DNA from 4 places in the Clostridium sp. CM041 genome. Region 1 is predicted to be linked to each of the others. Evidence: riboswitches for the same ligand, from Rfam matches in the RefSeq annotation. Region 1 holds a riboswitch; each other region holds the start of a gene.

Region 1 (7,567 bases):
AAATATGCTTATAAAATATTGAATTCCTTAAAAAAACATGGATTTAACGCAGTGGGTGTAAATCCATCTATTGAAAATGAAGGGATTTATATCACCCTAAGTGATATACCCTACAAGGTAGAAGTTTTAGATTTATGCATTAATCCATATAAAGGTATTAAAATTCTTCATGAAGCTCATGCTTTAAAAATAGCTAAAGTCCTTATTCAACCAGGTGCTGAAAGCCCTGAAATAATTAATTTTTGTAAATCAAATGGAATGCAAGTAATAGAAGGATGTGCCTTAGTAGAATTATCAAAAATATAAATCAAATAAAATCTTTCCTCCCCAATACCGTTTTGTAAGCACAACATAAATAAATTTTGCACATTTTCAGAAATATTGCAGAAATTTGCAGAATGATTATTTCCAATGATAACACAATATTACAAAATAATGTATTACTTTGTGGTATAATTAAAATATTGCGGATAGGTAATTTACCTTTATATGTAAATTGCCTATCCGGCATTGTTTTATACTATAGCGGGAGGGGAATATATGGAATTAAACACATTGGAAAGCGAGATGCTAATTGACATTTACGATGCTGATATGTTGCCAGGAATGTCATTCGAAATTGAAAATTATAATTTAACAGAGGAAGATCCAAAAGAGAAGAATCAAGAATTTGCTTTCTATTTAGGAAAATTAAAAAAGTTAGGTTTTGTAAAATATGAAGAGAACGAAGCCTTTGTAAAATGTGGAAGTCGTAGCCCTAAATATAATAATAATGTAGTTATGATTTCTGAAGATAAAATACACATTGATTCTAAAGGAATAAAATTAGTAGAGTTGTATAATTACAGTAATTCCAAAATTCAAAGGAAACTGTATAGATGTGGCTAAATGATTAGCCCAAACAGTAAGAAATGAATTATTCGCTATGATATTATTTCAATTTGAATATTTTAAAGATCCATATAACAATGCAAGTAAACAATAGAATTCCAGTAATGGGGTTCTTTTTTTAATTTATATCATAAGACATATCATAATAACACTATCCTAAAGGTGTTAACATGGTATAATAAGGTATTGGTATAGTAAAAAATAATAAACAGAATGGAGTGATAAAATTGGAATTCAATTTTAATAAAGACTTGAAATTTACTATTGAGCAGACTATTAACAGCAGTGACACCGCAATTTCTTATGGATCTGGAAATCTAGATGTTTATGCTACTCCAGCTATGACAGCTCTTATGGAGAATGCAGCAACGAATTGTGTTCAACAAACTCTACCTGATGGTTTCACAACCGTTGGTATAGAGATTAGTGTTAAACATATAAAGGCAACACCTGTTGGCGTTAAGGTTAGAGCTGAAGCTTTATTGTCAAAGGCAGAAGGCAAAAAATTGTTCTTTAAGGTGGAAGCCTATGATGACATGGGTAAAATAGGTGAAGGAATTCATATAAGGTACATAGTAAATTCTGAAGAATTCATAAAAAAAAACAATACGTTAAATCATCACCTGTGATTCTATTTATCATCTTCGATGCTACTATTTCACAATTAAGACTGTACCTAACAAGGCAGTCTTTTGTTATGTTAAAAGTTACTATTTGTAGATACAATAGCAATATAAAAAAGCAGTAGAACTAACTACTGCAATTTTTTAGTTTTACTATATGATCTTTGCTATTGTTTTGTATATCACCACCAACTTAAAAAACCATTAAATCTCCATAATAATTGGAAGAATAATTGGCCTACGCTTCGTTTTTTCATACAAATATCGCTCTGTGGATTTTTTTATATTAGATTTTAATACATACCATTCAATAATTTTCTTGTCTAAGCACTTATTAAGCTCAACCCTAACAATTTCTTTTACTTCACTAATTAATTCATCCGATCCCTTTGCATATATAAATCCGCGAGTTATTATGTCTGGTCCTGCAATAATACTATAAGATTCGCGTTCTAAAGTAACCACAACAGTAAGCATGCCATCTTCCGCTAAGTGCTTTCTATCTCTAAGCACTATGCTTCCAACATCCCCAACACCAAGTCCATCTACAAATACAGATCCAGTGTGTACCCGTCCTGTTACTTTAGCTTCATCCTTTGTAAGTTCTAAAACCTGCCCTGTTTCCATAGTAAATATATCTTTGCCTTGCATACCTAATTTTTGTGCTAACTTAGCATGATGACTTAAATGTCTGTATTCACCATGAACTGGCATAAAATATTTGGGATGAACTAATGCGTGAATTAATTTTAATTCTTCTTGATATGCGTGACCGGATACATGTACTTCTTCTAAATCCTCATAAATTACCTCTGCTCCTTTTTTGAATAGCTCATTGATTACTCTAGATATAAGTTTCTCATTGCCTGGAATTGGAGATGCAGAAATAACAAATAAATCCTCTGGTTCAAGGGCGATTTTCCTATGAGTAGCAAAAGCCATTCTAGCAAGTCCTGCCATAGGTTCGCCCTGACTTCCGGTAGTTATTATTGTAATATTTTTATTGTAGTAATTTTGCATATCATCTATACCTATAATGTAACCTTCTGGTACATGGAGATATCCAAGTTCAATAGCTACTTGTGAGATATTGTCCATACTCCTCCCACTAAAAACAATTTTTCTACCATGTTTCACAGATGCATCTACAATCTGTTGGATTCTATGAATATTTGAAGCAAATGTAGCTACAATAACCCTTCCCTCTGCATTAGAAATTATTCTAGTTAGAGTCTTCCCTATAGTTTTTTCAGAAATTGTATGCCCTTCACGTTCCACATTCGTGCTATCCGCCATAAGAAGTAGCACGCCCTCTTTACCTAAATTTGAGACACGTTCAAGATCCATGACTAATCCATCAATGGGAGTATAATCAATTTTGAAATCACCAGTATGTAATATAACACCTAGTGGTGAGTGGATGGCAATAGCACAGGAGTCTGCTATACTGTGAGTAACCCTTATGAATTCAATTTTAAGATTTTGTAGTTCTATAGTTTCTCCAGCATTTACATTGTGAAGTTTACAATTAGATAATATATTGTGCTCCTTTAGTTTATTTTCAATTAGCCCTAACGTTAACCTAGTACCATAAATAGGTACATTCAATTGTTTTAGAATGTACGGAAGCGACCCTATATGATCTTCATGTCCATGAGTTAAAAAAATGCCTTTTACTTTTTCTGCATTATTTTTTAAATAAGTTATATCTGGAATTACTAAATCCACACCATACATTGCCTCATCAGGAAAGGCTATACCACAGTCTATAACAATGATTTCATCCGCATATTCAATAGCTGTTATATTCTTACCTATTTCTCCAAGGCCTCCTAAAGGAATAACCTTTATACTTTCCTCGTTTTTCACTAAATTCTCCCCTTCATTTATATCAATTATATTATTAATATTATTTTCTTTATTTTGCCTTTAATTATTAAATTAATACCTTTATGGGAGAATTTTTTTTACTTTTTTATAATCATTTTATTTATACCAAAATTGCAATTTAATTTGAACTAAACACAGAATGTACATAAACATTATAGTATAATAATATTATCTATATAAAAATAGATTTCATTACATTATAAATTTTATTTTTTGGAGGTTCACCATGAAAATAGCTGTAATAGACGCACAAGGGGCAGGTCTCGGTCAAACAATCATAAAAAAAATTCGTAAAGAAATTGACCTAGATATCTATATTGTTGCACTTGGTACAAATGCATTTGCTTGTTCAAATATGGTAAGAGCTGGTGCAAACATTGGTATAAGTGGAGAGGAATCAATTTGCTCATTTTGCAAGAAAAATAAAATCGATAGTATAATCGGTCCAATTGGAATAATATGTAGTGGCGGCATTAACGGTGAAATTACTCCCATGATTGCCACGTCAATATTTAATATGGATTGTACTAAATATATACTCCCACTACAAAAACATGGTATTTATATACCAGGCACAAGGAATATGCAAATCAAAGATATCATTAAAGAGATTGTACTTGATATAAAAAGTAATATAAAATATCCTTTTATATAATAAGGTTTATACATAATATTTAAAATACCAGTTCTTTATCCTCTGTAACTTTAGCATCTGACTCATACAAAGACTTTATTAATTCTTGGGTTAATACCTCTGTTGGTATTCTATAACTAACAATTTTGCCCGCTTTCACGGCATAAATTTTGTTAATCCGCTCTATTAGCTGTCTAAAAATTTTTATTTAATGTTTTAAGGATTTAAATCCGTATCCAAAGACCTCATAAATATTATTCACTGTTACAAAAGCATCCTTATCAACAAATTTTATGAATTTTTTAAGTGTTATAAACTCCCTTCTTCCTACTATAACCACAACAACTTCTTTATCCTCATCTGAAAAATCCCCTACTCCGTTATATACAGTAGATGTTTTATCTAGCTTTTCTCTTATATATTTTCTTATCTTATCGCTGTTCTTACTTATAATTGTAACTTCTTTGCACACATTTATTCCATCTATGATATGGTCTATAAGAAAACCATTAAATATAACTCCGAGCATTGCATATAATGATAGCTTAATTCCAAAAGCAAAAACTGCCATTAAAATAACAATTAAATCACATATTAAAACTCCTTTTCCTAAATTTATATGAAAAAATTCATTTAATATCTTAGCTAAGATATCTGTCCCCCCTGTTGAAGCATTTTGATCAAAGACTATAGCTGTACCTATTCCTGATATTAGTATTCCAAATATAAGTTCCAGTAAAATATCTCCTGTAATTGAATTATTAATAGGTATAAACTTTTGAAATACAATTATAATACCTCCTACACCAAAGCTTGCATACACACTTTTTCCACCAAAACCCTTTCCGATAGCAATAAATGCTATTACAAACAAAATAAGGTTTATTATCATCATTATCCAACCTACGGATAATCCCCCTGTAAATTTATTTATAACTATCGCTAATCCATTCGCCCCACCTGTCGCTAAATTATTTGGCATTAAAAAGAAATATAAACCTGCTGATACCATGAACATTCCTATGTTTATAAGCACAAATTCCTTTATCTTTGTTTGCATAATATGCCTCCTTATAATTATCAATTGTATTACCTATCCTCTATAAAATAATCATAATTTCTTTCTCAACGAAAAATTAAGCCCTTTAGCATTTATGCTAAGGGCTTGATAATAATACCAACCATATTTGTAAAAAACGCAAAATTTAAATGCATTTTCATACAAATATGCGTCACACCCCCTATCACTCGTAGCGTTCTTGGTGTATTAATAAAGGCAGGTCTTCTGACTTTGGATCACAGTCGCTTTAATCCTTCCCAGCAAAATTGTCAGTGGTATAATTTAGAGCTTCTCACCATTACAGCGGCGGGACCGTTCAGGCTTTTCACCTGGTTCCCTTTTAAATGAAATGCAAAACATCTCATACCTTTAAATTTAATATTAAGTTAAATTAACATATTATTACATAACCAAAGTATACATTTTAAATACTTGATTAATTTAAGCTTTCCTTATTTTCAGTAAGCTGCAATAGACTCACAAGGGGCAGGTCTTGAACAATCAATCATAAAAAAATTTGCTTGTTCAAATATGATATTTATATAACAGGCATTAATTATCACCTCCAAATCCGTATGATTTACTTACCATAAGATATATAAATATTAGGGCACCAATCATAGAAATTAACTACTTCTATATGATATGCTTTAAACATACTAAATTTATCTAATATATGTTTTTTGCATCTACCCTTCGATCTACTATATCTAAAAACTTTTCTAATTTCATTCCACTTTTCAGAGCTTCCTCTAGTCCTAAGTCAATGAATTTTATTATATTATTTTTAATTTCCCAAGATATAAAATCTTCAGTTACAAACGTTCCCTTCCCTTGATAAGCTTTCAAAGTCCCCTCTTGTTCCAAGTCATTATATGCAGTGCTTACAGTATTTCTGCTTACTTTTAACATTTCAGATAATTCTCTTTCTGTAGGTAATTTTGTTCCGACTTTGAGGGTTCCTTTTTCTATTTTATCTATAATCTGTTGTTTAATTTGAATATAAAGTGGCACTCCACTTTTTCTATTTATTATAACATCAATAAAAATCCCTCCCAAAGCATATTGAATTAATTGACTAATTCACTCCAATCATTGACACGACCTCTTAATCATTAAATCATCGCCTGCGGTGCTGCTAAATCTTCTTTTCCACTCTTTGATTAATTCTTTCCTAAATTTAGGGTGAGCTATATTTATTAAAGCTCTCCCTCTTTCTTTTAATGTCTTTCCCCTTAGTTCCGCTATACCATACTCGGTAACTACATAATGAACATCCGTCCTTGATGTCGATGCTATAGCTTCATTGTCTATTAATGGAACTATTCTAGAAACCTTACCATTAAAATCTGTTGATAGAACTGCTATTATCGCTTTACCACCTTTGGATTTATTCGCACCTCTAATAAAATCTACTTGTTCGTAGGCTCCACTAAATTGTTTTAATTCTATAGACTCTAATACTATTCGTCCCATCAAATCTATTTGTGTACATGAACTTATTGATACCATACTATCATTTTGACTTATAACATATGGATCATTTACATAATCAACAGATAACATATCTATCATTGGGTTATTATTAGCAAAATTATATAGTTTCTTCGTTCCCATTAAAACCGCAGCTACTATCTTATTTTTATGAATAGTCTTTCTCTTGTTATTTATAACTCCAGCTTCTACAAGGTCTACTACTCCATCTGATATCATCTCTGAATGTATGCCTAAATCATTTTTACCCTTTAAATTTAAAAGTATGGCATCTGGTATAGCGCCTATTCCAAGTTGTAATGTCGATCCATCCTCTATAATTAAGGAGCAGTTTCTTCCTATTTCATTTTCTGCATCTCCTATTTCACCTTTTTTTAGTTCCATAACTTTATAGTCAGCCTCTACCATATAGTCTATATCTTTAACATGTATAAAGTTATCTCCTAAAACTCTTGGCATCTTCTTATTAACTTCTGCTATAACAATATCTGCACACTCCGCAGTTACTTTAGCGTAGCCACTTGAAACTCCAAAGCTACAAAAACTATGTTCGTCAGGCTCCGAAACTTGGATTATAGCCACATTAACCTTTAAATACTCTTCTCTGAATAATCTTGGCATTTCTGAAAAAAAGCAAGTTGTTAAATCCCCTATATCACTATTTATAACTTCCCTTGCATACGTTCCTTTTCCCATCCCTACCATGTGAACTACTTCTCCGTACCTTTCCTTATTTTCACTCATAGCACCTATAACTAATTTAGGTTCTCCAACTGCATGACCAACAATTACCCGATCCCCAGCTTTTATTTTTTCTGAAGCTTCTTTAGCAGTAACTACCTTTTCTTTATATCTCACTTGCCACTCCATAATATTTCGCTCCTTGTAATTATAAATTATTCAACAAATTGTATCACCTGTACTTTGTAGAATAATTATAATTCCTACTCCCTCACAAAAAATTAAGCCCTTTAG
Region 2 (7,567 bases), 980 kb from region 1:
CGTTGGTAGGTATGAATGAAAAGAAGTTTTGGGCTGGATTAAAAAAATTAAGTATTAATATTGCAGATATACCAAAAGCATTAGGTGGGCAAGATGTTACAAATCTTGGCATGGTTTCAAGAACACCGGATTTAGAAAACAAAAAAGAAGAAATTTTGGTGACAGCTTCTATAGACAGTGGACTTCTGGTTTCTACAGGAAAGATAAAGTGTAAGCTTATTTTTGATAATGAAACTTGGAGAATTGATACCATTGAAGAAAACAGCGCAGAAGGCTCTAAATTAGTCTTATCACCAACTTTTTCTGATGAAAAGGTTATTGAAACTATAAAAGAACAAGGAGTGGGAGAAACAGTATCCTATTCAAGTTTTTTTGGTGGTAAAGAGTTTGCTATAAATGATAGATTTACTAAAAACATTAATATATCTGATAAAAAGTTTGATGTACAAAATGGAACATTAATTGTTACTGCGAATAGGGAAAGTATAGTAGGAGAAATAAAGTTGGAATTATCAACTAATTATACTTTCTCAATATCTTTCGCCAATATATCTTTTTTAAATAGGTCAAAAACTACCGTTAATAGTGGGACAACAAACAATGTCTCTACAGAGGTAATAGTACCCTCTATTACAAATGCTGAAATTGAGGGGAGTAATCTTCTTTTCTGGTGGTCTAATAACCATAAAATAACAACGGAAGAAGCGAAGACCTTTAAATCTAATGAAATATTGTCTAAAAAGGGATTAGATAATATAAAATATGTTTATGGAAGTATTACTTATAAAGATGATAAAAAGAATGAAAACAAAAACGTTTCTTTTGTAGCACTATATTTTCTTGTTTACGATGCTGACAAGGGATATAATTGGAAATTAGATAAACTAGTTGGCGAAGATTCGCCCAATTATAAGGCATATAAAAATCAATAGATGGAACAATTTATTGCTTGGCTCATAAGATATTTTATAAATCTTATAATGCAAAGGAGCAGTTATGTATAATAGATATAATAGGATAAATCCGAGCATTGTTAGTTATGCAAGTGGAGATGTAAATGGTGATGGAATAACAGATGCTGTGTACTTAACAGGTATAAAGACACCAGATAGTCCATATATTCAAAGTATCAACCTTGTAATTCAAGATGGAATAACAGGTGGGTTTGCTAGTATACCACTTAGTGAAAATGCAGGATACAATCCTACACTATTTTTGGGGGATTTTACAGGAGATGGTGTAGAGGATATTTTAATAAGTATTGCAACAGGTGGTAGTGGTGGAATAATGTACTATTACATTTATTCGTTTATTAACAATGAAGCAAAATTACTATTTGACTTTAATGTATATAATGAGCAATATAAATACGAGGTTACTTATAAAGACGATTACAAGGTTGAAGTTATCAGTAAGAAAAATAATCAAAAATACATTATAGATATATCCAACAAGGACGCCGATTATTTAAATGAAATATACGACGAAAACGGAAAGCTAAAGAATCCAATCAACGGATTCGTTGATCCTATAAGCGGCTTATATCCTGTGGATTTTGATTCAGATAAAGTATATGAGCTATTGGGTTATCAAAAAATAGCTGGAAGATACCATGCAGACTCCTTAGGATATGTTTTAAATACTTTAAAATGGAAAGATAAGATATTTGCTTTGGATAATCAGCAAGTAGCTATTAATGGATTACAAGTATAGGTATACTTGTAACGACAGTTTTGGAGGAGAGCGAGAAACGCTCTCCTTATTTTTTGAATAATTCTAAGTAATCTCCATACCCTTCATCGCAGAGCTTATGAATTGGTATAAATTTTAGTGAAGCACTATTTATGCAATATCTTAATCCACCCTGGGAAATCGGACCATCGTTGAATAAATGTCCTAAATGACTGTCACCATATTTGCTCCTTACTTCAGTTCTCATCATACCATGGGTTGCATCCTTATTTTCTTTAACGTTAGCATCCTCAACAGGCTTTGTAAAACTAGGCCACCCACAACCTGAATCAAATTTATCAAGAGATGTAAATAAGGGCTCTCCACTATTAATATCTACATAAATGCCTTCTTCTTTATTATTCCAAAATTCATTTTCAAAAGATTTTTCTGTGCTGCTTTCCTGACTTACTTCAAACTGAATTGGAGTTAAGATCTTCTTTAGTTCTTCTTTACTTTTTTTAGTATAAACTTTATTATCCATAATAATGCCTCCTTAATAATGAGTATAATATTTATTGCACCAATTAATAGTTATTATATACTAAATACATTATAAGCAACAGGGGTAAAGATGTTTTGAAAATAGTATCCTGAGGGTATTAATTCTCTAGTTAATATAATTTATTTTTAATATATTTGGTTAATATGTAAAAGAATAAACTTTTAAAAATCGCACTATTTAATTATACTGTTCAAGTGTTATAATAAGTAAGGGGTGGTAATAAAATGTCGAAAAAAAATTTAAAAGTAATTCTTTTTACAACGATAGGGATTATATTAATAGTAATGGCAGTATTTATGTTTAATTTTTTTACAAAAGTAGATAGTGCAACAAAAACATTTGATACATATAAGAATAAGTGGGTAAAGCAGGATTTCAAAACAATGTATAGCATGCTTTCAGTTAAAACTAAGGAAACAATAACTGAAAAGGAATTTGTAGACAAATACAATGCTATTTATAGTGGAATAGAGGCTAAAAGTATATCTATTAATGTGGAGAATGAAGATAAAATTAAGGAAGGAAATAAAAAAGCTATAAATATACCATTTTCTATAGTTATGGATACTGCAGCAGGGCAATTAGAAATGCCAGGCTACCAGGCAACTATGGTGAAGGAAGAAATTAACAACAAAAATCAGTGGACATTGGTTTGGAATGAGAAAATGATATTTCCTAGTATGGAAGCGGGAGATAAGGTTAGGATAGAGCCAGAAGTGGCTATACGCGGAGAAATTTATGATAGGAATAAAAAACCACTTGCAATAAATGATTTAATTGTTACGATTGGAATAAAACCTATTACATTTATTAAAAATAAGGATGCTAATATATCGCAGATGGCTAAGATACTAGATATTGATGCTTCAGTTATAGAAAACAAACTAAAGGATAATGAAAATTCTGATCAATTTATACCGATTATTAACATATTGCGTAGTGAAAAAGTAAAAATAGATGGAGTTATGAAGCTTGACGGCGTAATCCAGAACAAGCCTAAAGGTAGAGTATATCCAGGTGGGGAAGCTTTGGGGTCGCTTATAGGATACATAAAGCCGATAACTGCGGAAGAACTACAAAAGAATTCTAGTAAAGGGTATAACTCATTTAGTTTAATAGGAAAGGCAGGTCTTGAACAGGTTTATGAAGACAAGCTTAAGGGTGAAAATGGGGCAACAATATATATATCAAAACAAAATAATAATAATAATAAGGTTGTAATTCTTAAAAAAGAATCAAAAGCAGGTGAAAATATAACATTATCAGTAGATAGTGAACTACAGAAGAAAATATATGAAGGGATGAATAAAGAGCCGGGAGCCAGTGCAGCAATAAATCCAAAAACTGGAGAGGTATTGGCTTTAGTAAGCTCGCCGTCATATGATTCAAATGCAATTACTACTTATGTTTCTAATACCCAAAAGGCAGAATGGGAAAAAGCAGGGGATCCATTTAAAAATAGATTTAAGGCTGTATATTCTCCAGGGTCTACATTTAAACTGATAACGGCTGCAGTTGGGTTAGAGCAAGGGAAGATAAAACCTAGTGAACTTATTAACATACCGGGAAACGAATGGCAACCAGATAAATCATGGGGACTCAATAAGGTTACTAGGGTTGGTGAACCGAGAGAGTCAGTGAATTTACAGGATGCATTTGTATACTCTGATAACATATATTTCGCAAAGGCAGCTCTTAATATAGGTAAAGAGGAATTTATAAAAGGATGCAACAGTTTTGGAATAGGTCAAAAGCTTCCAATAGATTATCCAATAGCAAATTCACAAGTAGCCAATGGTAACAACATTAAGAATGATGTAGCATTAGCAGATACTGGTTATGGTCAAGGGGAGGTCCTTATGAGCCCACTTCACCTTGCACTATCGTATAGCGCAGTTGTTAATGATGGAAATATTATGTCTCCAACTTTAGAAAGTTTGAATGAAAAGGTAAAGGCTAAGGTATGGAAAGCTAATGCAATTTCCGCGGATAATATAAAATTTGTAAAAGATGGTCTCACTGGAGTTATCGATAACCCAAATGGTACAGGTCATGCGGCAAAAGTTGATGGGCAAGCTCTCGCGGGTAAAACTGGAACAGCGGAACTTAAGAAAGATGACAAGGATAAAGCTGCAGAAGAAAATGGATGGTTTATATGTATGGATACAGCTAATCATAAAATAGTAGTATCAATGTTAATGGAAAACGTTAAAGAGAAAGGTGGAAGTCACCATGTGGTACCTATTGTAAAAGGAGTAATGGAATATTACTTAAATAAAACACTGAAATAGCGTTAGAAAGTAGGTAGAATGATTTACATTGCTTTAATATTTTTTTGATGTTACAATAAAAATAGTCAACTTAATAAAAATTGAATATTGTTTTAGGTGCCCTGTAACAGGGGTTAAAAGGGAAAGTGATTATAAAACCACTGCAGCCCACCGCTACTGTATTAGAGGATGAAATCCAAAGAACCATTGGGAAACTGAGAAGGTTGGAGAGTAAGATGATGCTAAAGCCAGTAAACCTGCCTATTGCTTGAAATTTTAGTCTTCGGAGGGAGGATGAAAAATGCGTAATTTAACAATAATATTGGGTTATCCAATATGTGAAAAATTCAATTGCATTATTCCACATCCTTGAGATGTGGTTTTTTTGTTTGGTGATTTTTTTATATAAGGGTATATTATTAAAATAATAAGGAGCACACTATGAAAAAAATTATACTTATAACAGGTGGCGCAAGGAGTGGGAAAAGTACATATGCTGAGAAGCTAGCTAAAGAAGAGAAGGGCAACGTACTTTATATTGCAACTTCAATTCCGTTTGATGATGAAATGAAGGACAGGGTAAAAAAACATAAAGAAAGAAGACCAGCTTCTTGGTATACTTTTGAAGGCTATAAGAATTTAAAACAGGTATTCTATAACGAAGAAATGCAGTTTGATACGATTTTATTAGATTGTATTACAATAATGACTACAAATCTTATGTTTGAAAAAGGGGGGGATAATTTCGATGATCTTAATAATCAAGCTATAAGTGCAATGGAAAAAGGGATTTTACAAGAGGTAGCAGTATTTCTTGACGAAGCAGAAAAAAACTTAAAAACAATAATTCTTGTAACTAACGAAATTGGCTCTGGAATTGTACCAGAATACAAGATGGCAAGGGTTTTTAGAGATATTGCGGGTAGAGTTAATCAGTATATTGCATCAAGGGCTCAGGAAGTTCATATGGTGGTTTGTGGTATTCCAATTAAAATTAAATAAGTAATTAAGAAATTAAAATTTATGGAGGTAACTTATGTTTAAAAGAAAAAGTATAATAAGTCTAGTTTTAGCTGTTTTTGTTTGTGTTGTATTTAGCGCGTGTGGTAGCAAGGGTGAGAATAAAGGGTCGCTTAATACTACTAAAAAGGAAACTAACGCTGTAGTATATCCGCTAAAGGTAGTTGACTCATATGATAGAACGGTCATCATTGAAAAAGAACCTAAAAGAATTATTACAATTGCACCAAATATAACAGAGGGAATATATGCACTTGGTAAAGGAAGCAGTGTAGTTGGTAGAAGTGATTACGATGATTACCCAGCTCAGGCCCTTAAGGTTACATCTGTTGGTGACTTATTGCAACCAAGTGTAGAGAAAATTGTTGAATTAAAACCTGATGTAGTTATTGTATCAGCTCTTTTTGATAAGGCTATTATTAAAAAATTAGAGGCTCTTAATATAAAGGTTGTAGCGCTTGGTGGTGAAGAAAATTTTAATGGTGTGTATGACACAATGTCAAAACTTGGTCAGGTTGTAAATGCTAGTGGGGAAGCCCAGACAATAGTATCAGATATGAAAAGGAAAGTTGCAGAAATAACTGATAAGGTTAAGGATGCTAAGAAGCCAACAGTGTACTATGTAGCAGGATTTGGCAAGAGTGGTGATTTTACAGCAGGAAAAGATACATTTATAGGTAGTATGATAGACATTGCTGGCGGAAAAAATGCTGCGGGCGACGTAGTTGGTTGGAACTACAGTGTAGAAAAGCTTGTAGAAAAGAATCCTGATGTGCTAATTTGTTCAAAGCTCTATGATTCAAAAAAAGGTATAGAAGCTACCAATGGTTACAAAGATTTGAATGCAGTTAAGAATGGCAAATTATTGGAGATTGATGAAAACATTATTGTTAGGCAGGGACCGAGACTTGCAGAAGGACTTGAAGCAATTGCTAAATTAGTTCATCCTGAACTTTTCAAATAAAAGGGGTTAAATAACCATGACGTTTATAGAAAATAAGAGTTATTATCGACGAGTTTTTGCAGTAGGGGTATTTTTACTCCTAATTGTAATGATTGTAGCAACAAATTTTGGGGTAGCAGATATTTCTTTAAAACAGACAGCCCTAATTATTATAAGCAAAATTCCAATATTAAATAACAGTGTATCCTTAGATGGAATTAATCCTACATCTGCAATCATATTGGTAAAGTTAAGACTTCCTAGAATCATTTTATCCTGTTTAGTAGGAGCAGCACTTTCAGTGGTTGGTACTTCTTTTCAGGGTATTTTCAAAAATCCAATGGCAGATCCATTTATTCTCGGAGTTTCATCAGGGGCTGCACTTGGGGCCACTATAACCATGGTTTTTCTTAATGAAATCAATTTTTTAGGGATGAGCATGGTGGCATTCAATGCTTTTGTAGGTGCTATAATAACTACTTTTTTGGTTTATAATATTGCGAGAGTCGGTACTAAAGTTCCAGTTACCACACTTTTACTATCGGGTGTTGCCATAAATTATTTATTATCATCCATTATTTCATTAATGATGACCTTTAATAGAGATAATATTGAAAAAATAGTTATGTGGACGATGGGAAGTTTTTCAACGGCTGGATATCACGAGGTAATTTTACTGTTTATAATAGTAGTTCCCTCAATTTTATTTATTTTTACATTTTCAAGAGATCTGAATATTATGGTTCTTGGAGAAGAGAGTGCTAGAAGTCTTGGTGTAGATGTAAATGGATTAAAAAAGTATATACTTTTAATAAGTACTTTGATGGTGGCAGCAGTCGTATCTGTAAGTGGAATAATCGGATTTGTAGGCCTTATAGTGCCGCACTCTATTAGAATGATTTTTGGACCAGATAATAGGGTGGTTATACCATTTTCTGCGCTTGGTGGAGCTATATTTTTAATAATTTGCGATACGCTTGCAAGGGCAGTAGTGCCTCCATCAGAAATACCAGTTGGAATTATTACTTCAATTTTTGGAGTTCCATTTTTTATATATTTATTATATAGAACAAAAAAGAAGGCGATGTAATTGATAGA
Region 3 (7,567 bases), 1.3 Mb from region 1:
TACATTGCCAGCAAACGTAGAAAATATATTAGCATCCTATGATGCTAAATATTTATGCTATTATGAGAATGAAGAATTAAAAATTGCTAACTGTAAGGATGGAAGCGTTAAAAATATAGAGGCGGAAGATGGAAGTAAAATTTCTTTTTATAAATGGCTTCCAGATAGAAATAGAATGCTTTTAGTAGAGAAAAGTGATGATGAGTCTAGTAATTTAGTATTGTATTCTTATGACGTAGCAAAAGGTGAAAAAGCGAAGATTAAAGATTTAGCCTGGACTGATACAAATGCTGAAGTAGAAGATACTCAACTATCAATTTTAACAGGGTTTATTTACGTAAAAGTTTCAAGTAGTGGTGAGGGAAGCAGTATATATAGAATTACAAGAATGAAAGATATGACAAAAATTGATACAATACCAAAGAGTGTGAGTAATATGGCATTAGCGCGCCATGAAGATAATTTGGTGTACGAGGGATTAGTCTATAATAAAATGTATTCTACCACCCTTGAGGAACCTATAAATATTAAAGGTGTAGAAAAACTTACTTTAATTGGCACTGATGATGATGACAATGTGTATCTTGGAGAATTAAAAGATAATTTGGTAAGCAAAGTTTATTATGGTAAAACATCAGAAAACACTGAAAATTGGAAAGTGATTGATTTACAAAAACCTTGTAAAAAAAATGATCTATTCGTTACATCTCTTGGTAAGGTCTATCAAAATGATGCAATGAAGGGTGTAATAAAAGATGTTAGTTCTGGAACTGAAACTAGCTATAAAGGAGAATTATTGCAATTGTATACTAAGGGAATAGTATCATTAGTTAATAATAAAGAAGTATCTTTTGTTCTTTTTAAGTAGTCGATACTATGATGTTTTATTTAAGACCTTATCTTTTTAAGATAAGGTTTTTTCTATAACCTGAAAATATAAGTTAATTCATAAGGATATAGTTGTGGTAATATATTATTTTATTTTAAGAATATTCAATTCAAAATAACAATAAACTTTGTTATAATAGATATATTAGACATCTTAAAAAATAACAAGTCAAAGATGCATTAACAAGGTGAGTAGCGATTAACATTGCCTACCATGTAGGAATATAAGGAGGAATAAATTTGGATACACAACAAATATTAAATAAGATTTTGATGATACCGGCAATTTTATTAGCATTTACTTTTCATGAGTATGCGCATGCTATCGTAGCGGATAGGTTAGGAGACAAAACTCCACGATTTCAAGGGAGACTTACGCTGAATCCAATCGCACATATAGATCCAATGGGATTTCTTATGATTATATTAGTAGGGTTTGGTTGGGCAAAGCCTGTTCAGACAAATCCTAGTGCATTTAAAAATTATTATAAGGATGATTTGAAAGTTTCAGTTGCAGGCCCAATTGCTAATCTGATTCTAGGGTTTGTATTTGCAATTCTGACTGTGTTATTTTCGAAACTTCCACCAATTCATGGTGGATTATATACTATTATTAGCCAAATTTTAATAATTACAGGGTACCTAAATTGTATTTTGTTTTTTCTTAATTTAGTGCCAATACCGGGATTTGATGGATCTCATATAGTTAGAGATTTGTTCCCAAAGTTTTTTTACAATTTACCAGATGCAATTTATAGGTATCAATTCTTAATATTTATGGTGTTAATATTGCCTATATTGCCTGGTGGACAATCAGTTTTTACTTATATCGTGCAAGCGCCAGGGTTATGGTTATTTAAACAGTTTTTAAATATTGCAGGGATGTTTTAAATAAAAAGTAAATTTCATAAAAATTATAAATGTAGGGAGAAAAACATATGCGCTTAAGAAAAAAATATTGGGCTAGGCCAGAGCTGGAAACTAGTCATATTGTAATAACTGACCAATATGATCACAAAGGAAAATGGAATGAAGAATTTAAAAATAACAATGCAATTCATCTAGAACTAGGTTGCGGTAAAGGTAGATTTATATCAGAAAAGTCCAGGAGAGATCTTGATATCAATTTTGTAGGCATTGATTTAAAAGATGAGGTTCTGGTATTTGCCCTTAGAAAAGTAATAGAAGTAAGAGAAGTTGAAGGGGAACAAGACATAAATGTACGTCTTATGCCAATGAACATTATGCTTATTGATGATGTGTTTGCAAAAGATGAGATAAGCAGAATTTATATAAATTTTTGTAATCCTTGGCCAAAAGACAGACATAATAAAAGAAGATTAACTCATACTAAGTTCTTGACGAGCTATAAGAAATTCTTAAAACCGGGATCTGAAGTTTGGTTCAAAACAGATGATACAGAGCTATTCGAAGAATCAGTAGACTATTTCAAAGAGTGCGGGTTTGAAATATTATTTTCAACCTATGATTTGCATAAGAGTGATTTTAAAGATAATGTAGTTACAGAATATGAAGCTAAATTCACAGAAATAGGGAAACAAGCTATGTTTCTACAAGCAAAATTAATTTAGCGAATTTAACCATATGAGACTTAAGCATTTTAGATTCTTATTTATTGACAGGATTAACATAATGCTATAAACTTAATTACATAGAAATGTATTAAATTGAAAATTTTAATAATGAAACTTATGAATTATATTAGTTAAAAATGAATAGATTTGTTTAGGTGCCTTTTATTAATCAGCCAATAAAGTGGATGAAGTTACTTTAGTAGATGATTAGTAAGGTGAAAAGGGAATGTGGTGTAATTCCACAGCAGCCCCCGCTACTGTAATTGAGAGAAAATCTTTAATAACTACCTGAAAGGGAAAGTGATAAGAGAAAGTGTATCAAGAGCCAGGAGACCTGCCTAAATTAGTAATATTAAGCTTTCGGCGGGAAAGAACTGTAGAATTCAAGTTAGTGCAATGAAATATTTGTACATAACAGCAGGTGCGCAAGCTTGCTGTTTTTTTGTTGTGTGCCAAGTACGAATACAAGCAGGAAGAAAGGAGAAATAATAATGGCTAAAGTAATGGTTCAAGGAACCGCTTCATCAGTAGGAAAAAGCATATTAGTAACAGCACTTTGCAGAATTTTTGTGCAAGATGGGTTTTCAGTATGTCCTTTTAAGTCACAGAATATGTCATTGAATTCTTATATTACATTGGATGGAAAAGAAATGGGACGTGCGCAGGTGCTTCAAGCCTATGCGGCAGGATTGGAGCCAGAGGTATATATGAATCCGATTTTATTAAAACCTACCTCGGATAAAAAGTGCCAAATTATCGTTAATGGAAAGGTTTTTGGGAATAGTACAGCTATGGAATATCATAATATGAAATTGGAATTCAAAGACATGCTAAAAAAGCAGTTTGAAGAATTAGAGAAGAAGTTTGATATTATAGTAATGGAAGGAGCAGGTAGCCCAGCAGAAATTAATTTAAGAGATAGAGATATAGTGAATATGGGAATGGCGGAACTTATAGATGCACCTGTGATACTCGCAGGAGATATAGATAAGGGTGGAGTATTTGCGTCATTAGCAGGGACTTTGCTTTTGCTTAATCAGGCAGAGAAAAAAAGGGTTAAAGCCACTATTATTAATAAATTTAGAGGAGATTTAGAAATCTTAAAGCCAGGACTTACAATGCTTGAGGATATTATACATATTCCATGTGCAGGGGTAGTTCCTTATTTTAGATTGGAACTCGAAGATGAAGATGGTGCAGTAGAATTTAACAAAAAAATTACTGCAGCTATTGATATTGCTGTAATAAAGCTTCCACATATATCGAATTTTACGGATTTAGACGCATTAAAGGCTGAAGAAGATGTATCAGTTAGATTTGTTACAACTAAAGGAGAATTGGGCACGCCAGACCTCCTTATCATACCGGGAACAAAAAATACTATTGATGATTTAATTTCTTTAAGAAATTCAGGACTTGCAGAAGCGGTTCAGCAATATAGTGTAGAAGGTAACGTATTAGGTATTTGTGGGGGCTATCAAATGCTAGGAAATAGCTTAAGTGACCCTAATTGCTTAGAGGGAAATTCAAAAGAAACAGAGGGTATGAAGCTTTTAGACATAGACACAATATTTGAAGATGAGAAAATAACTACAAGAGTAAAGGCTCGTAGCATTAACATTAGGGATACTAGTATAGAAACTTATGGTTACGAAATACATATGGGAATTTGTAAATATGGTCATAATGCAAAACCACTTTTTGAAATCTATGATAAGAATGGTTCTGATACGTCATCCTTCGATGGAGCAATAAATGCAGGTGGAAATGTTATGGGTACATATATTCATGGAGTTTTTGATGGAGTAGAATTTAGAGAACATATGATTAATACTTTAAGGGTAAAAAAAGCTATGGAACCTAAAAAATCTAAGGTTTATGAAAATCTAAGAGAAAAAGAATTAGACAAGCTAGCAGATATAGTTAGAGATAATGTAGATATGGATTCAATCTATAAAATCATAGGAATAAAAAGAAAAAGTTAGGGACAGTTAACAACTATTTAAAAAATTATAACAGTATAAGATAGTGAGGAATTAAAATGGCAATACTATTTCAGACGAACATAATAGATTTAATTTTAGCGGTAATGTTAGACTTATTAATTGGAGATCCATATTGGTTTAAACATCCGGTGATTTATATAGGAAAACTTATTTCTAAATTAGATAAGTTAGGCAGAAGGATATGTAAAACTAATGGTCAAATTAAAATTTTTGGCGGAATTATTGTAGTTATAGTAGCACTTTCTAGTTTTTTAGTGCCTTTTATAATTTTGAGAATTTCTAATAAGTTTTTTTGGTTGTACCATATTCTCAATATAATATTGCTTTGGACAACAATAGCTGCTAGATGCCTTCATAAAGAAGGTAAAAAGGTTTATGATTCTTTAGTTAATGATGATATTTATGACGCAAGAGTTAAATTATCGTACCTTGTAGGGCGAGATACAAAAACCCTTACTGAGTATGAAATAGTAAGGGCTGATGTGGAGACCATTGCAGAGAATACAGCAGATGGTGTTATAGCCCCTATTCTCTATGCAATATTAGGGGGAGCACCTTTAGCTATGATGTATAAGGGCATAAATACCATGGATTCAATGCTTGGATATATGAATGAAAAATATAAATATATTGGGTTCTTTCCAGCTAAAACAGACGATGTATTTAATTTTATACCAGCAAGAATAACAGGGTTTTTAATCTGTTTGGCATCACCACTTGTTCGAGGAAATATTGCTTGCAGTATAAAAGTGATGATAAGAGATAGAAAAAATCATAAAAGTCCTAATTGTGCTTATCCAGAAGGAGCAGCAGCGGGGGCTATGGGAGTTAGACTAGGTGGTACGAATGAATATTTTGGAGAAAAAATGTATAAACCAACAATAGGAAACAAAATAAACGATTTGGGGAAAGAACATATAATAGATACAATAAAATTAATGTATGGGGCAATGTTTTATTTAATAATAATATGCATGTTATATGAAATATGCGTATATATGAAGTATTAGTAATAGTGATGTATTTTTGGAGATGATATAATGATACAACTTATAGGGCTAAAGCATGATGTGAAAATAGAAATTAGAGAAAAACTCTCAATTATACCAAAACGCCAAGGAAAGTGCTTAGAGGAACTTTTAAAAATTTGCGAAGAGGCAGTTATTTTAAGTACCTGCAACAGGACAGAGATATATTTTAAATCTAAGGATGAAGAGATTGTTGATAAGATTTTTAAGGCATTAAATTGGGATAGATCTTTAATAAAGTGTGTAGAAAATTATAAGGAAGAAAAAGCAATACAACATTTAATGGATGTGGTCTGTGGGTTTGATTCATTATTACTTGGAGAGGACCAAATTTTAGGGCAAGTTAGGGATGCTTATGAAGCTGCAAAAGGTTCAAAATCAACTAAAAAGGAACTTCAAAGACTTTTTGAAAATGCTATCGCTTGTGGCAAGAAGTTTAGAAATAAATCTAAAATAAGTGAGATACCGGTTTCTTCATCTTCTATGGTAGTTAAAGAAGCAATAGATAGGGGACACAAAAATTTTATGATTTTAGGCTATGGAGCGGTAGGAGAATTAACTTCAAAATATATACTAGAGGGAAAAATAAATTTACTATATATTGCAGTTAGGGATATTCATAAGGCTAATATAGAAGATCCGAGGGTGAAAATGATACCGTTTAACGACATACATAAATATTATGAAAAGGTGGATTGTGTTATATCTTGTACAACGGCCCCTCATACTGTGGTTCACTTAAAGGAGTTACCGAGCAAACACTTATTATTATTTGATTTAGCTGTACCAAGGGACATTGAAGAAATAGTAAGTGAAAACCCCTTATATGAAGTGTATGACATAGATATGTTAGGCGATATCCATGATGCCAACTACAAAAGACGTGAAGCCTCTATGAGGGATAATAGATACATTGTGGATGAAGCTATAAAAGAGTATATAGAGTGGAAAACCATGGAAGAGTTATCGCCTTTTATAAAAAAGTTAAAACACAATGGTGAAGGTGTTTACAAAGAAAGACTAGAGACTTTTAAGCACAAGAAAGAGACTAAGGATAATGAAAAATTAGCAGAGATACTTTTGAAGAGTACTTCAAATGCCTATGTAAACAAAGCTATAGAGGTGTTAAAGGAGGAACATTTGAAGGGGAGGTCTAAGGAATGCGTGGACATAATAAGCAGGATTTTTCAGGTTTAAATTATACCATGATTTCACTGCTATCAGATAAGATTAATATACTTATAGTTGGTGGGGGAGAGGCAGCTCTTATAAAATGTAAAACTTTCTCAAAGGAAGGTTGTAATATTACAGTAGTATCAAAAGAGTTTTGCCTAGAATTTTACACACTACAAAATATTTATAACCTAAAATTAATAAAGGGTGAATATGATGAAAGATATGTGGATCAGAATCATATTGTAATTATCGCTACAGATAATATAGAGACAAATGATGGTATAAAAGGATACTGCGATAGAAAAAGTAAACTATATGTACACTGCGGGGATTATAAACAAGGGTTATTTGTAACACCAGTTCAAAGAAGTACACCCAATATGAAATTTGCATTACATACTAAAAACGGTAGCCCTAAAACAACACTTTTCATGTCGAAAGTCATAGAAGATAAAATTTGTGAGTATGAAGGTTTTATAAATTATACATGTAGCATGAGAAATATGGTAAAGAAGAGTGAAGTCAAAAAGGAAATTATGAATTTTGTATGTAGTGAAGATTTCTACTTTTTCTATAATAAGGGAGTGCAAAATACTATTTTAGAAATGTTTTATGGAGCTGAATTTGGGATAGTTGAGAATTGAAAGTTGAAGTTAAAGGAGGAATAAATTTTGAAAATTAATATAGGAACTAGGAGAAGTGAACTTGCACAAGTACAAGCTAATACAGTTATGGCTATGATTAAAGAAAAATTTAATATTGACTCTGGAAAGGTACTTATTGAGACTAAGGGAGATAGAATTTTAAATGTAACTTTAGATAAAATAGGAGGTAAGGGTCTTTTTGTAAAGGAAATAGAGGTTGCAATGCTGGA
Region 4 (7,567 bases), 250 kb from region 1:
TCACGGGTGTATATGTTTTATCAAAATTTGTTGGAAGTGAGATTACAGTTGTAGATATAGGCGTTGATGCAGACTTTAACAATCCTAAAATTATAAATAAAAAAATTGCATATGGTACCATGAACATGATGAAAGGACCGGCAATGACTAGGGAACAAACAATCAAAGCTATAGAAGTTGGAATTGATACAATTGATGATTTAGCGCGCAAAGGGTATGATTTGTTTGGCACCGGGGAAATGGGGGTAGGAAATACTGCCACAAGTGCAGCAATTTTGAGCGTTCTTTCAGGACTTGAAGTAGAGGTGTCAGTAGGTAAAGGTTCAGGAATTACGCAGGAGCAATTTATTAATAAAAAGAGGGTAATTAAGAAAGCTATTGAAGTAAATAAACCAGATAAAAATGATGTTATCGATGTACTTTCAAAAGTTGGAGGATTTGATATTGCGGGACTATGTGGGTGCTTCCTGTCAGCTGCGAAGAATAGGGTGCCTATTGTTATTGATGGATTTATAGCCTCAGCAGCTGCATTATGTGCTTATAGACTAAACCCATTAGTGAAGGAATATATATTTGCATCTCACTTATCTGCGGAACCGGGGGCAGCTTTTATAATGAAGGAAATAGGATTAAAACCTATGCTAAATTTGAACATGAGACTGGGGGAAGGGTCAGGTTGTCCTCTTGCTTTTAATATAATTGAGGCGGCGCTTTTCACTATGGATAATATGGGGACATTTGAAGAGGCAACGCTTGATAGTAAAAAGTATATAGATATAAGGGAGAATACCGTAGGGTAAAATTTAGGTGTGAAAATTTATGAATATTTATTTGTTAAGGCATGGCCAGACTGAAGAAAATAGAAAAGGGTCTTATTATGGTAATTTGGATATAAGTCTAAATGAAATTGGCATAACTCAAGGCAATAAGGCTAAAGATTTCTTTGATGGCATAAAATTAGATAGAGTATATGTTAGTGATAAAAAAAGAACTTTAGAAATGGCAAAGCTAGTTTTAGGACAACAGGAAATTGGAGTTATACAAGATAATAGAATAAATGAAACTGATTTTGGAGATTTTGAAGGGAAAACATACGAGGAAATTAAAGTTTCATATCCCCAACAGTGTATTTGTTGGCAAAATAATTGGAAAGAATTTGTACCTCCGAATGGAGAAAGTTATATTAAACTATGTGAAAGAGTTAAGAACTTTATGGAGCATATTAAAAAGCTAGAATGCGATAATATTTTAATATGCGCTCATTCGGGAGTCATAAGAGCTATATATTGTTATATTATGAATGAAAATATAGATTTGTTTTGGAAATTTGGTTGTAAAAATGGGGATATAAGCATTATAAAATATGAATATGGTAATTTATATATTGATGCTATTATTCATAATGCATAGTTAGAAAATTGATTTGAGGTATATTTAGTTCTTGCCGATTAACTTTAAAATTAAAATAAACATTACTATTTAGGAAAGAGGTGAGCTTTGCAAGGACAAGTCTTTGCGAGCAAATAAAATGAGAGAATATTTAAATAATTTTTTACTGTTTTTCCAATTCTTCACACGGATACCTATAAATAAAAGTTTAAACTGTGACAAGGAAAACTTTAGGCGGGGATCTGTATTTTTTCCGGTGGTAGGATTATTTATAGGAATTGTCCAGTGGATAACTTATTATATATTAATAAAAGTGCTGCCAGTAGATATTACAGCAATATTTGTAGTTATTATACCGATAGTTATTACTGGAGGATTACATGTGGATGGACTTGGAGATACTTGTGATGGTTTCTTTTCGTTTAAAGGAGACAAACATAAAATAATAGAAATTATGAAGGACAGCACAGTAGGCACTTATGCAACTATTGCTATAGTATTTGATATGTTAGCACGATATGCAGCGGTCTGCACTATCATAGGAAAGAATTTACCACTCATATTAATTGCAACGCCAATAATTGCAAGATTTACCGTTGTCTTTATATCTTTTATTGGTAAGAATGCTAAAGAAACAGGCTCGGGTAATATATTTATTGGAAATATTGACATAAAAAGGGTGGTAATTTCGGGTGTTATAACTATTGTATTTGGAACCTTATTAATAGGATTTAATAAAAGTGTTATATTGATACTATCAGCGTTACTTTTAAGTTTCCTATTTAATAAGTTTTGCGAGAGTAAAATTACGGGACTTACGGGAGATAGCTTAGGAGCTAATAATGAATTAGTTGAAATTCTAACTATGATTTTATTTATAGCAATATAACAATATAACAATAAGGTAGATGTAACAATAAGGTAAGGTAGATGAAATAAATGGGGACGGTTAACAATTATTTATCTTCTAAAAAGGTACAAGTTATTTATCGAAACTTGTACCTTTTTATTGTTGATTTAATTTATTGAACACTAATTTTAGATATTTTTATATTATACATAGTAAAATGTATATTTTTGATACTTGTCCATATTTTATTAAAAACAAATGTCCATCTGTTATCCTATTTTTTTTATTTAATATAACAGATTTAATAAATAGATAGGTTAAAATAAATAATTAATCATAATATTGAAACTTAATAAATTATTACTAAGCATAACGTTTAATAAAATCCATGATAATATTCTCGTATTTTTCTTCTGTTCCAATTAATTCGATGCCAATAGTGCTTAATCTTGATACTCTAGCCTGTGTAATGTTTCCAAGAGTGCTGGATATATCGCTAGATTTAAAATTGCAGAGGCTCCTCATTAGAACAACGGTTAAGGCTTTTGCCCGTACAAGCTTTCTACTGTACTTCATATAAAGATTAGTCTTTGATACATTCATCTTTGACGCTATAAATTCTATTATATCTTCTGGCTTAAAATTCCTTACAAGTATCTTTCGTTCACATTTATACTCTGCTTTTTCATCTTTAAATTCTATTTCTTGTTTTAATTTTTCTCCATTACAGCGAAAGATAAGATTATAGTAATTCTTTCTTGCATTTTTTAGGTTATTACCAAAAGAACTCATAATAAATCCGTAATCAACTAATTTAAAGGAATCATGTCTTTTTCCTAAAAATATGGCTAGACTAGAAAAAGCATATTTTTCGGGACAATTTTTATATTCATCTATATCCGTAGGATTATTGTGTATATATAGGGATAAAGTCTTCAAATATCGTTCATTATTAACTATTTTACTCTTAAATCTATCTTTAAAAAGATGTCCTTCCCTTTTATACTTTTTATTAAAATACATTGCATAAGAAAAATTTATTCCATGCATTACTTTTGATATATCAGCACCATTAGCATCAATCATTAAATGTGAATGGTTATCCATAAGACAGTAACCGTAGATTTTAAAATTATAGAGATATTTATACTTCTTTACAAGTGATAAATACTTGTTCTTATCCTCATCATCCTTAAATAAATTTATTTCGCTGATACTTTTGCACATAATATGAAATATAGAGTCATCTGTTTTTTCTCTTGCCTTTCTTGGCATTAAAATCACCCTTCCTCATAGATTTTCATTTGAATTATTGCCTATGAATCGGGATGATATTCATATTCATAATCTTAAGTTAGCATATAAATAGTTTAAATAGTTGTTAACCGTCCCTAACTATTTGCCCTATTAAACTAAGGTTACACTCTAAATATTGACAGTAAGGCTTAAGTATAATAAACTAGAACTAATAGAGAATTGAATATAATTTTAGGTGCCTTGAAATAGGTGAAAAGGGAATGCGGTTTGAATCCGCAGCAGCCCCCGCTACTGTAATTGATGAGAAACTTTTAAATTCCACTTCGTAAATTAAAAATGAGGGAGGAAAATTAAAGGAAGAATCAAAAGCCAGGAGACCTGCCTAAATGATGTTAACAAGCTTTCGGAGGGAAAGAACTATTTAATTATGGATTAATTAAAAAGTAGTCGCTATCGTATGCGTACTATTTTTTTTGTTTTAAAAAGCATTATATGTAAATGTTATGATATATTTCTGAAAATATTTAGTAAGGTGGATGAACGAAATGAAGAAGGCAATTTTAATTGTAAGTTTTGGAACAACACATGAAGATGCAAGAAAAGTAACTATCGATGCAATAGAAGATAAAATAAGACATACTTTCGAAGATTATGATATAAGAAGAGCGTTTACTTCGCATATTATTCTTAGAGTACTTAAGAATAGGGGTAATATTCATGTAGATACTCCAGAAGAAGCTTTGGAAAAGTTAAAAAGCGAAGGATATAATGAGGTAATTGTTCAGCCTTTGCATGTTATTCCTGGAGTAGAATTTGATTATATAAATAATGTAGTTAATAGATACAAAGAATGTAAAGCATTTAAAAATATCTTAATAGGAAGACCTCTTTTATGTTTTAAGGGTGAAGAATCAGACGTGCCAGATGATTACTCAATAATGGTGGATGCTCTATCAAAGCAATTGCAACCAATGGATACAGTAATTTTGATGGGGCATGGTACAAACCATATTGCAAATGCAGTATATTGCTGTTTTGAAAGCGTTTTAAGGGATAGAGGTTTTAACAATGTACATGTAGCAACCGTGGAAGGGTATCCAACTTTGGAAAGAGTAATACCTAATGTTACTACCCGGAGTATTAGCGAAGTCACTTTAATGCCACTACTGTTCGTAGCGGGAGAACATGCCAAGAATGACATGGCGGGAGATGCAGAGGACTCCTGGAAGAGTATTTTAGAGGCAAAAGGGTTTAAAGTTAAAATATATCTGCATGGGTTAGGGGAAAATAGTGACGTTCAAGACATTTATATACAGCACATTAATGATGTAATTAATGAAAAGTTTAAGAATGTAGGGAAAACACATAAGGGAAATTAAAATTCTGCGTAAGTTATAAGTAACTAAAGTACGGTAGATGAGAGTTACAAGTAGAAAGGAAGGTATTCAATGATACATGGTGGAGATGTTTATACTAATGGATTACTTGAGGGGCGAGAATTAATAGATTACAGTTCTAATATTAATCCATTAGGGGTTCCTAAAAGTTTCACTGATAACATTAGTGAAGCCGTAGATGCTTTAACAAGATATCCAGATATTCAATATAGGGAGGTATTGAAAGAATTAAAAGAATACATTGATTGCCCAAAAGAATATTTTGTTTTAGGAAATGGGGCTGCAGAAATAATTGACTTAGTTATAGCTTGTCATAAAAATCTACTAATTGTGGTGCCATCTTTTGTAGAGTACGAAATTGATGCTAAAAAGTGGAATTGTAGTATAGAGTATTCTTATTTAAAAGAGAAGATTGATGATAATACCTTATTAAAGCATGAATATGCTGAGCTTTCCTATGATTATGAGGATATTCTTAATAGATTACAGAGTGTAGAAGGTGTGGTTTTAGGTAATCCGAATAACCCCAATGGCAATATCATAAATAAGGCTGAGTTTCAAAAAATTCTTGAATATTGTGAATGTAACGACAAAGTCATAATAATAGATGAGGCTTTTATAGAATTTACTGGAGATTCACAGCACAGTTTCAGTGAAAAAGTTAAAACATACAAATGTTTATTTATAATAAGAGCATTAACCAAATTTTTTGCGATGCCTGGTATAAGGTTTGGGTATGGAATAAGTAGTAACGTAGACCTATTAAAAAAAGTTAAAGAAAAACAAAACCCCTGGAACATAAACTGTTTTGCAGAAATGGCTGCACGTCATGTGTTAAAAGATAACGTTTATATTGAAAAAAGCAAAGAGTGGATAAGAGCGGAAAGGCCTAGGTTTATAAGATCACTTGAAAATATTTCATTTATAGATAAAGTATATTTAACCTATGGAAATTATGTATTATGCAAATTAAAAGGACTGGACTCAGAGACACTTTATAAACTATGCCTAGCTCAAGGATTTGTTATAAGAAAAGCAGATAACTTTAGAGGAATAGATAAACAATATGTAAGGCTTGCTATTAAGGATAATGATAGGAATGGAAAATTGATTAAGTGTTTGAAAAACTTAGAATTGATAGTGAAAACATTGGGGGACAGTTAACAACTAATTGCACATTAGGGGATAGTCCGCAAAAGGATGTGAATATAAATGAAGAGTATAGTCATAGCTTCAGATTCAAGTGGTGGTGGTAAGACCACAGTAACACTCGGAATTATGAAAGCGTTTAAAAATAGGGGATTTGAGATACAAGGGTATAAAGTAGGACCTGATTATATAGACTCAGCTTTTCATACAAAGATAACAGGTAAAGGTTCAAGAAATTTGGATTTGTATCTTATGGGAGAGGCGGGAGTTAAGGCTAGCTTTTCTAGAGGATGCGGAGAATTGGGTGTAGTCGAAGGTGTAATGGGTTTATATGATGGAAAAGGCATAAATACATCCTATTCTGCGTATCACGTGTCAAAGGTTTTAGACTTGCCTATCATACTTGTATTGTCTCCAAAGGCTCAGGTAGCAACCCTCTGTGCAGAAATTAATGGAATAGTAAATTTTAAAGATGCAAATATAAAGGGCATAATACTAAATAATATAACAGAAAATTATTATAAGTTACTTAAGGCAGCAATTAAAGAAAACTGTAACTTGAAAGTGTTAGGCTATCTTCCAAAAGATGAACGATTAAGCTTAAAAAGTAGGCACTTAGGGCTAATTCAAAGCAGTGAAACAGAGGATTTAGATGAGAAAATTGAAATCTGTGCCAAGTTATTAGAAAAGCATTTGGATATGGATTTATTGTTAGAACAATTTAAAGAAAGTGAAAGGCATATAGATGATTTCCATGTGGAGAATAAGGGGAAAAGGATAGCTGTAGCCTATGACAAGGCCTTTAGTTTTTATTATAAAGAAAATTTAGAGCTTCTAGAGGAAATGGGACAAGTTATATATTTTAGTCCAATTAAAGATAAGAAGCTACCCAGTAATATTGATTTTCTTTACATAGGTGGAGGGTACCCTGAGGTTTTTATAAAGGAGCTATCTGAAAATACATCAATGCTTGGCAGTATAAAAAAAGCTCTTGATAATGGGCTACACTGTTACGCCGAATGTGGAGGATTAATGTATCTTACTGAGGGAGAAAAACTGCAAGGCGAAGAAAAAATATCACATAATACTGTTGGCTTTTTTAAGGGGTATTACACCTTAACAAAAAAGCTTCAGAACTTTGGGTATGCAGAAATAAAGGTAGGGGTAGAAAATAATATTTTACCACAAAATATGAGTATAAACTGTCATGAGTTTCATAAATCTATTGTTAATTTATCTGAAGAAAAGGTATTTAAGCTTTCTAAAGAGGGTTATGATGGATATGAGAAAAATTGGCAATGCGGATATGTTAAAAAAAATACTGTGGCAGCTTATGGACATGTGCATTTTTGGGGAAACTTACAATGGTTTAAGGAGATTTTTAAATAGATTAATTAGTTGTTAACCGTCCCTACCTATGAACACTTATTTAAATTAAAAGAAAAGGAGATTAAAATATGGATTATATAAAGATTCCTATGGATATAGAAAAAAAAAGCTTCGAAATTATTGGAGAAGAAATGGG

Evidence for each region. Region 1 has a riboswitch for cobalamin ahead of ACWJJT_RS08585 (YitT family protein). Riboswitches for the same ligand answer to the same signal wherever they lie in the genome.
Region 2: linked by a shared signal. The riboswitch ahead of cobU (bifunctional adenosylcobinamide kinase/adenosylcobinamide-phosphate guanylyltransferase) and the one ahead of ACWJJT_RS08585 (YitT family protein) in region 1 are both predicted to bind cobalamin.
Region 3: linked by a shared signal. The riboswitch ahead of ACWJJT_RS14910 (cobyric acid synthase) and the one ahead of ACWJJT_RS08585 (YitT family protein) in region 1 are both predicted to bind cobalamin.
Region 4: linked by a shared signal. The riboswitch ahead of ACWJJT_RS07460 (sirohydrochlorin cobaltochelatase) and the one ahead of ACWJJT_RS08585 (YitT family protein) in region 1 are both predicted to bind cobalamin.

The regions. Positions count from the first base shown of each region.
Region 1 is NZ_CM143648.1:1,830,441-1,838,007, forward strand. Features, by position in the region: gene ACWJJT_RS08560 (CoA-binding protein) at 1-306, shown strand, start outside; gene ACWJJT_RS08565 (hypothetical protein) at 541-888, shown strand; gene ACWJJT_RS08570 (thioesterase family protein) at 1,119-1,520, shown strand; gene ACWJJT_RS08575 (ribonuclease J) at 1,719-3,383, opposite strand; gene ACWJJT_RS08580 (DUF3842 family protein) at 3,631-4,059, shown strand; gene ACWJJT_RS08585 (YitT family protein) at 4,247-5,098, opposite strand; cobalamin riboswitch at 5,297-5,484, opposite strand; gene ACWJJT_RS08590 (GntR family transcriptional regulator) at 5,768-6,112, opposite strand; gene ACWJJT_RS08595 (acetyl-CoA hydrolase/transferase family protein) at 6,191-7,462, opposite strand.
Region 2 is NZ_CM143648.1:852,841-860,407, reverse strand. Features, by position in the region: gene ACWJJT_RS04135 (hypothetical protein) at 1-932, shown strand, start outside; gene ACWJJT_RS04130 (VCBS repeat-containing protein) at 997-1,713, shown strand; gene msrB (peptide-methionine (R)-S-oxide reductase MsrB) at 1,760-2,215, opposite strand; gene ACWJJT_RS04120 (penicillin-binding transpeptidase domain-containing protein) at 2,461-4,527, shown strand; partial or broken gene ACWJJT_RS04115 (hypothetical protein) at 4,583-4,645, shown strand; cobalamin riboswitch at 4,605-4,785, shown strand; gene cobU (bifunctional adenosylcobinamide kinase/adenosylcobinamide-phosphate guanylyltransferase) at 4,948-5,508, shown strand; gene ACWJJT_RS04105 (ABC transporter substrate-binding protein) at 5,543-6,490, shown strand; gene ACWJJT_RS04100 (FecCD family ABC transporter permease) at 6,507-7,559, shown strand; gene ACWJJT_RS04095 (heme ABC transporter ATP-binding protein) at 7,560-7,567, shown strand, end outside.
Region 3 is NZ_CM143648.1:3,152,834-3,160,400, forward strand. Features, by position in the region: gene ACWJJT_RS14895 (hypothetical protein) at 1-868, shown strand, start outside; gene ACWJJT_RS14900 (site-2 protease family protein) at 1,162-1,779, shown strand; gene trmB (tRNA (guanosine(46)-N7)-methyltransferase TrmB) at 1,827-2,480, shown strand; cobalamin riboswitch at 2,655-2,839, shown strand; gene ACWJJT_RS14910 (cobyric acid synthase) at 2,975-4,468, shown strand; gene cbiB (adenosylcobinamide-phosphate synthase CbiB) at 4,549-5,499, shown strand; gene hemA (glutamyl-tRNA reductase) at 5,530-6,714, shown strand; gene ACWJJT_RS14925 (NAD(P)-dependent oxidoreductase) at 6,678-7,337, shown strand; gene hemC (hydroxymethylbilane synthase) at 7,365-7,567, shown strand, end outside.
Region 4 is NZ_CM143648.1:1,582,857-1,590,423, reverse strand. Features, by position in the region: gene cobT (nicotinate-nucleotide--dimethylbenzimidazole phosphoribosyltransferase) at 1-800, shown strand, start outside; gene cobC (alpha-ribazole phosphatase) at 820-1,410, shown strand; gene cobS (adenosylcobinamide-GDP ribazoletransferase) at 1,529-2,278, shown strand; gene ACWJJT_RS07465 (transposase) at 2,603-3,514, opposite strand; cobalamin riboswitch at 3,712-3,896, shown strand; gene ACWJJT_RS07460 (sirohydrochlorin cobaltochelatase) at 4,042-4,875, shown strand; gene ACWJJT_RS07455 (pyridoxal phosphate-dependent aminotransferase) at 4,945-6,057, shown strand; gene ACWJJT_RS07450 (cobyrinate a,c-diamide synthase) at 6,106-7,431, shown strand; gene ACWJJT_RS07445 (precorrin-8X methylmutase) at 7,500-7,567, shown strand, end outside.